Regions from separate parts of the Streptomyces sp. ALB3 genome, predicted to be linked through region 2. Evidence: predicted binding sites of a transcription regulator. Region 2 holds the regulator's gene; the other holds the start of a gene.
The links. The regulator HspR, encoded in region 2, represses chaperone genes until heat shock. The targets are predictions, from matches to a motif close to TTGAGNNNNNNNNNCTCAA.

Region 1: lon (endopeptidase La) is a predicted target of HspR. The motif match lies at 1,413-1,431, and genes of this name have one in related genera.

What each region holds. Positions count from the first base shown of each region.
Region 1 is NZ_JBISCE010000003.1:622,472-626,396, reverse strand. Features, by position in the region: gene lon (endopeptidase La) at 1-1,390, opposite strand, end outside; partial or broken gene ACHFIV_RS04770 (nucleotidyltransferase domain-containing protein) at 1,518-2,356, shown strand; gene ACHFIV_RS04765 (spermidine synthase) at 2,454-3,137, shown strand; gene ACHFIV_RS04760 (response regulator transcription factor) at 3,370-3,925, shown strand, end outside.
Region 2 is NZ_JBISCE010000046.1:219,311-223,235, forward strand. Features, by position in the region: gene ACHFIV_RS31000 (helix-turn-helix transcriptional regulator) at 162-1,169, shown strand; gene ACHFIV_RS31005 (heat shock protein transcriptional repressor HspR) at 1,223-1,669, opposite strand; gene dnaJ (molecular chaperone DnaJ) at 1,671-2,855, opposite strand; gene grpE (nucleotide exchange factor GrpE) at 2,949-3,602, opposite strand; gene dnaK (molecular chaperone DnaK) at 3,599-3,925, opposite strand, start outside.

The DNA.
Region 1 (3,925 bases), on a different contig from region 2:
GGTTCTGCGCCGGGTCGAGCACTTCGAGCAGGGCCGCCGCCGGATCACCGCGGAAGTCCGAACCGACCTTGTCGATCTCGTCGAGCAGGACGACCGGGTTCATCGAACCGGCCTCCTTGATCGCCCGTACGATCCGGCCGGGGAGCGCGCCGACGTACGTGCGGCGGTGACCCCGGATCTCCGCCTCGTCCCGGACACCGCCGAGCGCGACCCGGACGAACTTGCGCCCCATGGCGTGCGCGACGGATTCCCCGAGTGACGTCTTCCCCACGCCGGGCGGGCCGACCAGCGCCAGCACGGCGCCGCCGCGCCGGCCGCCGACCACGCCGAGGCCCCGGTCGGCGCGCCTCTTGCGCACCGCGAGGTACTCGGTGATGCGCTCCTTCACGTCCTGCAGGCCCGCGTGTTCGGCGTCGAGGACCTCCTGCGCGCCGCGGATGTCGTACGCGTCCTCGGTCCGCTCCGTCCACGGGAGCTCCAGGACGGTGTCCAGCCAGGTCCGGATCCAGGACCCCTCGGGGCTCTGGTCGGAGGCGCGCTCCAGCTTCTCGACCTCCTTGAGGGCGGCTTCGCGGACGTGACCGGGGAGGTCGGCGGCCTCGACGCGCGCCCGGTAGTCGTCGGACTCGTCCTCCGGGTCACCGTTGAGCTCGGAGAGTTCCTTTCGTACGGCGTCGAGCTGGCGCCTCAGCAGGAACTCGCGCTGCTGCTTGTCCACGCCCTCCTGCACGTCCTTGGCGATCGCCTCGGCGACGTCCTGTTCGGCGAGGTGCTCGCCGAGCCACTGGACGGCCAGCTTCAGCCGGGCGACCGCGTCGGCGGTCTCCAGCAGCTGCACCTTCTGGGCGGTGGTGAGGAAGGGCGAGTAACCGGAGTTGTCGGCGAGTGCGGAGATGTCCTCGATCTGCTGGACCCGGTCCACCACCTGCCAGGCACCGCGCTTCTTGAGCCAGCTGGTGGCCAGGGCCTTGTACTCCTTGGCCAGCTCGGCTGCCGCGCCGGGGACGGGATCGGGCAGGGATACGTCGATCCGCGTGCCCTCCACCCACAGGGCGTTGCCGGGCCCGCTGGTCCCCGCGCCGATCCGGATCCGGTCCCGGGCGCGGATGAGGGCGCCGGGATCGCCGTCCGACAGCCGTCCGACCTGCTCCACGGTGCCCAGGACGCCGGTCCCTGTGTAGTTCCCGTCGATGCGCGGCACCAGCAGCACCTCGGGCTTGCCGCCACCGGTCCGCGCGACGGACTGGGCGGCCTCCACGGCGGCGCGCACCTCCGCGTCCGACAGGTCGAGCGGTACCACCATGCCGGGCAGCACGACCTCGTCGTCGAGCGGCAGCACAGGCAGGTCGACCGGCGTGAACGCCTGGGACGCCTTGGACTCAGCAGTCATGATCTCCCCTTCGGCAGGCAAGTTGAGTTATGTGGACTCAATGCTTGTGAGCCGCAGAATGTTCCCCGGCCCGTGTTCGCTCTGAGCGATCAAGGCGGGGCGGGCACCCGCCTGCGAGACTCCGCCCATGCGCGAGGACACCGGCACGGAGGACAGAGGGCTCGCGGCGGACGGGACCATCCGGCGCGAGGGTGCGGCCCGTGACGTACAGGCGGCTTTCGCGCCGGTCGTCGCGGCGGCCCGCGCGCGCGTCGCCGCGTCGTTCGGCCCCGGGCGGCTGCACAGCGCCTACCTCTACGGCAGCGTCCCGAGGGGCACGGCCATTCCCGGCCGGTCCGATCTGGATCTGCTGGTGGTCCTGCACGACCGGCCCACCGACGCGGACAGGGCGGCGGCCGAGGAGACCCGCACGGCCCTGGACGCCGCGTTCACCGTGATCGACGGAGTGGGCCTGCTCCTCTTCTCCTCAGCGACGTGCTCAGCGAGGCCGAGCTCCATGATTCCGGCTTCTTCGTCGCCTGCCTCTGCACCCCCTTGCTGGGTGAGGATCTCGCCACGCTCCTGCCGCGCTACCGCCCCACCTCGCTGCTCGCCCGCGAGACGAACGGAGACCTGGCGGCCGTGCTCCCCCGGTGGCGCGCGCAGGCCGCCGCGGCCGCCGGTGACGAGGCGCGGGTGCGGCTGAACCGGCGCGTGGCGCGCCGCCTGGTCCGGACGGCCTTCACGCTGGTGATGCCGCGCTGGGGCGGCTGGACGAGCGACCTGCACCGGTCCGCCGAACTCTTCGCACTCCACTACCCGGACCACCCGGAACGCGCCGCGCAGATCCGGGCGGCCGCGAGGACGGCACGGACGCCGTCCCCGGATCGGGCCGTGACCGCCGCGCTCATCGATGACCTGGGGCCCTGGCTGGCCGCCGAGTACGCGGCGGCCCACGGGACGAAGGAACCCCGCGCAGGAGGGTGAGAACGCGGGAAACCACTGGCAGCGGGCCGGGTGGCGAGGAAAAATGAGCGGCTCCTGGAGAGAGCCGCCCCGCCGCGGGAGAACGGAGACCGCACCCATGCCCGTCACGGACGCCCACCGCCCCGTCGTCCTCGACCGGCGCGAGGGCCCGTTCGGCGAGGTCGTCCTGCGCGAGCGCGGTGACGACCTCGAGATCATCGCCAACGGCTGCTTCCTGATGGACACCTCCGACGGGCGTTCCGAGCGGTTGCTGGTCGACGCCGCACTCGCCGCCCTGCCCGTCGGGCGCCCGGGGCCCTCGGTGCTGATCGGGGGGCTGGGCGTCGGCTTCTCGCTGGTACGGGCCGCCGCCGAGCCGCGATGGGGCCGCATCGTGGTCGTCGAGCGCGAGCAGGCCGTCATCGACTGGCACCTCGGCGGACCGCTCGCCCGGGTCTCCGGTACCGCGCTCACCGACGCGCGGACCGAGATCCTCCCCGCCGACCTCGTCGCCCACCTCCGAACGACTACCGAGTGTTACGACGCGCTGTGCCTCGACATCGACAACGGGCCCGAGTGGACCGTCACCGAGGACAACGGAAGCCTCTATTCGCCCGCCGGTCTGGCCACCTGCCGAGACCGGCTGACCCCCGGCGGCGTCCTCGCCGTCTGGTCCGCGCAGCCGTCCGCGGCCTTCGCGCGGGCGTTGCGGAATGCCGGATTCCGCGCAGTAAGAACCGAAGAAGTAGCGGTTGCCCGAGGTGTGCCGGACGTGGTCCATCTCGCACTCCGGGGCCACTGAACCCCCACCCCGTATGCACATCCCTGCCCCACCATGGAACAGGTGACACAAGTCCGCCGGTCCGTCTCCTTCCCGCGGGTAACACCTTCACGACGGACAACACCCTGCGTAGCCGAGAGGCGTCCTCTGCCTTTACGCTGCTGACCGGCACTAGGGATCACCGACGACATTCACAAGCGATAACCGTGCCTCCGGGGGAATGGCCTCCGCGAGAACGGGCAGGGGCGGGGCGATGGAACAGACACACACCACCCACAACGGCGTCGCGGCCACCCCCGGGGCTCAGCGCCGGGTGCTGGTGGTCGAGGACGACGCGACGATCGTCGACGCCATTTCCGCCCGGCTGCGGGCGGAGGGCTTCCTGGTGCAGACCGCACTGGACGGGCCCGCGGCCGTGGACGCGGCCGAGGCCTGGCAGCCCGACCTGATGGTGCTCGACATCATGCTCCCCGGCTTCGACGGCCTGGAGGTCTGCCGCCGGGTGCAGGCCCAGCGCCCCGTGCCGGTGCTGATGCTCACCGCACGCGACGACGAGACCGACATGCTGGTCGGGCTCGGGGTCGGTGCCGACGACTACATGACCAAGCCGTTCTCCATGCGGGAGCTGGCAGCACGGGTGCACGTCCTGCTGCGCCGGGTCGAGCGGGCCGCCCTGGCCGCGGTGACGCCGCGCAGCGGCATCCTGCGCCTCGGCGAGCTGGAGATCGACCACGCGCAGCGCCGCGTCCGGGTGCGCGCCGACGACGTCCACCTCACCCCGACCGAGTTCGACCTGCTGGTGTGCCTGG
Region 2 (3,925 bases):
CGGGCCGACGGGTACCACCGCGCAGGCGGAGTGACGGCCACGGCACGTCCGGAACGGACCGGGAGAGCCCCCCGCTCCCTCCCGACAGCTCCACACTCCCCCCGCAGCCGCCCACGCGCCACGGTCATCTTGTTGCAGTGCAGGAAGTGAGGGGTCGTCAAATCACTACCGATGACGCAAACACACAGCATTCGCACGGGCCGAGAGAGCTCTGTGCCACCGGTCTGAGGCTCTACGAGGAAGCAGTCGTCGCGGGACGCATCCCCCGCACCGCTCTCACGGCCGCCCCCTGCCTGGCCGACATGGGCCTTGTCCAGCCCGAGCCGGCCGACTCCGCGTGGATGCGCCCCGTCCCCCCGTCCGCCGCCCTGGCGCACCTGCTCCAGCCGATCACCCGCGAACTCGACGAGCGCGTACAGCTCGCCGCCGCGCTCAGCAGTGCGCTGACCCCCCTGTCGTCCGTCGCCAGCGCCGACCCCGATCTGGCGTTCACGGTCCTGGAGGGGCAACCGGTGATCGAGGCTGCCCTGCGCGACGCGACCTCCGCCGTCACCGAGCAGGTCCTCACGGCCCAGCCGGGCAGCGACCGGCCCCTCAACGGGATGCGGCGGGGTACAGCCAACGCCCTGACGGCGATCGCGCGGGGCGCCCGGCTGCGGCACATCTACCAGCACCCGGCGCGCTACAGCACCACCATCAGGGCCTACCTCGACCAGATACCGTCCGAGAACCTGCAGGTGCGCACCACCGAGCAGACCGTGGAACGGCTGCTCATCTTCGACCGGACCGTCGCGTTCATCCCGGCGGCGCCCGACCGCCGGACAGCCCTGCGCATACGGCACCCCGCCCTGGTCGACTACCTCATACAGGTCTACGAGGTCCTCTGGGCCCAGGCCACACCCTTCGCGCAGCAGCTGCCCGCTCCCACCCCCGGCGCCCAGGTCACGGCCGTCCAGCAGAGCATCGCCCGGCTCCTCGGCGAGGGCCACGTCGACGACGTGGTGGCACGCAAGCTGGGCATCAGCGTCCGGACCTGCCGCTCCCACATCGCCAAGCTCATGCAGACCCTGGGCGCGACGAGCCGGACCCACCTCGGCGTCCTGATCATGCGGTCCGGCATCGTGGACACCACCACGGCCACCGGGAAGGGGCCCGCCCCGGAGTCGTGAGACTCCCGGGCGGGCCCCTTCCGGGCCGGCTCGGTCCGTCGGCCGCCGCCGGCTCAGTCCTTGGGCCTCTTGGGCCGCCAGACCACCAGCGCGCCGGCCTGCTGCACGTCCTGGTACGGCACCAGGTCACGCCGGTAGGAGGCGTGGACCTGGGCCTCGCGCTGCTGCATGGCCACGGCCGCGCCGTCCACCGCCGCCGAGAGCTCGGCGACGCGCTGCTGGAGCGCGGCGACCTGGTTCTCCAGCTCGATGATGCGCTTGATGCCCGCGAGGTTGATGCCCTCGTCCTGGGACAGCTGCTGGACGGTGCGAAGCAGCTCGATGTCACGGGCCGAGTAGCGCCGGCCCCGCCCGGCCGTGCGGTCGGGCGAGACCAGGCCGAGACGGTCGTACTGGCGCAGTGTCTGCGGGTGCAGGCCCGAGAGCTGAGCCGCGATGGAGATCACGTAGACCGGTGACTCGTCGGTCAGCTGGTACGGATTGCGTCGACGGCCGTCCATCTCAAGCTCCCTTCGCGGCCTGGAACAGCTCCGCCCGCGGGTCCTCCCCCGCGGTCGACTTCCGATAGGCCTCCAGCGCGTCCAGAGCGTCCGCGCCGAGGTCCGTGGGGACGGCCACCTCGACGGTGACCAGAAGGTCTCCCCGGGTGCCGTCCTTGCGCACGGCGCCCTTGCCCCGGGCCCGCATCGTACGCCCGTTGGGGGTGCCGGCAGGGAGCTTCAGGGTGACCGGAGGCCCACCCAGCGTGGGTACCTTCACCTCGCCGCCGAGAGCCGCCTCCGGGAAGGTGACGGGCACGGTGACCGTGAGGTTGTCGCCCTTGCGGCCGAAGACCGGGTGGGCGTCGACGTGGACGACGACGTACAGGTCGCCCGCCGGACCACCGCGTTCGCCCGGGCTGCCCTTGCCGCGCAGCCGGATCCGCTGGCCGTCCAGCACCCCCGCGGGGATCCTGACCTGCATCGTGCGGGCCGACTTCGCCCGGCCGCTGCCCTTGCAGACCTCGCAGGGGTCCTGGGCGATGAGGCCCCGGCCCTTGCAGTCCACGCAGGGATCGGTCAGCGAGAACCCGCCGCCGGTGCCGCGCGACACCTGGCCGGTGCCGACGCACGTCGGACAGACCCTCGGGGTGCCGTTCTTGTCACCGGTGCCCGAGCACGCCTTGCAGGGCGACTGGCTGGACATCCGCAGCGGGACCGTGGCCCCGTCGACCGCCTCGGTGAAGCTGAGCGTCACCTCGGACTCGATGTCCTGGCCGCGCCTCGGCTGCACACGTGTGCCCGCACCACCGCGGTTGAACAGTCCGCCGAACACGTCGCCCAGGCCGCCGCCGCCGAAGCCGCCGGCACCCGCGGTCTGGCCACCGCCCGGGGCTCCGCCGAAGAGGTCGCCCAGGTCGAAGTTGAAGTTGCCGCCCGCGCCACCGGGACCCGCCCGGAAGCCCCCGTTGCCGAAGAGGGCGCGCGCCTCGTCGTACTCCTTGCGCTTCTTGGGGTCACCGAGGACGTCGTTCGCCTCGGAGATCTCCTTGAAGCGCGCCTCGGCCGTGGCGTCGCCCTTGTTGGCGTCCGGGTGGTACTCGCGGGCGAGTTTCCGGTAGGCCTTCTTGACCTCGGCGTCGGTGGCGTCCTTGGGGACGCCGAGGACCTTGTAGTAGTCCTTCTCGACGAAGTCCTTCGTGCTCATCGACGTCCCTCCTTCCGGACGATCGGCCGTGCGGCCGGCCCCTCGGCCGGCCGCACGCCCCGTCGGCGTTCACCGCAGTGGTCGGACGGAATGTCAGACCTCTTCGGTGCCACCGCTCTCCTCGTCGTCTGCCTTCTCTTCCTTCGCCGCCGCGGGCGTGGCACCCGGCTGCGGCTCGGCCACGGCCACCCGTGCGGGGCGGATGGTGCGCTCCCCGATGCGGTACCCGGGCTGCAGGATCGCCACGCAGGTCGTCTCGGTGACGTCCGGCGCGTACGAGTGCATCAGGGCCTCGTGGATCGTCGGGTCGAAGGGCTCACCCTCCTTGCCGAACTGCTGGAGGCCGATCTTCGCGACGACGGTCTCCACGGACTCGGCCACCGCCTTGAAGCCGCCGACCAGCTCGCCGTGCTCCCGCGCCCGGCCGATGTCGTCGAGCACCGGCAGGAGGTCGGTCAGGAGGTTCGCCGCGGCGACCTCCTTGACCGTGACCCGGTCGCGCTCGACCCGGCGGCGGTAGTTCTGGTACTCGGCCTGGAGCCGCTGGAGGTCGCCCGTACGCTCGTTGAGCGCGGTACGGACCTGGTCCAGCTGAGCCGTCAGAGCCGCTGTCTGCTGTACGTCCCCGGCCGGGGCCGCCGCCTCCTCCTTCTCGGAGGGGGCGGCCTCCTTCGGCTCGGCGTCGTCGGGGCTGGCGCCGGAGGGGACGTCAGGCTTCTCCTCGAAGCCCGGGGTCTCCTCGGTCACGCCGCACCACCCTTCGTGTCCTTCTCGTCGTCCACGATCTCGGCGTCGACGACGTCGTCGTCGGCAGCCTTGGCCTCGCCGTCGCCCGGCGCCTCGGCACCCGGCGTCGCGCCCTCGGACTGGGTGTTGGCGTACATCGCCTGGCCCAGCTTCTGGGAGACGGCCGCGACCTTCTCGGTGGCGGTGCGGATCTCGGCGGTGTCCTCGCCCTTGAGCTTCTCCTTCAGCTCGGTGAGCGCGGTCTCCACCTCCGTCTTCACGTCACCGGGGACCTTGTCCTCGTTGTCCTTGAGGAACTTCTCCGTCTGGTAGACGAGCTGCTC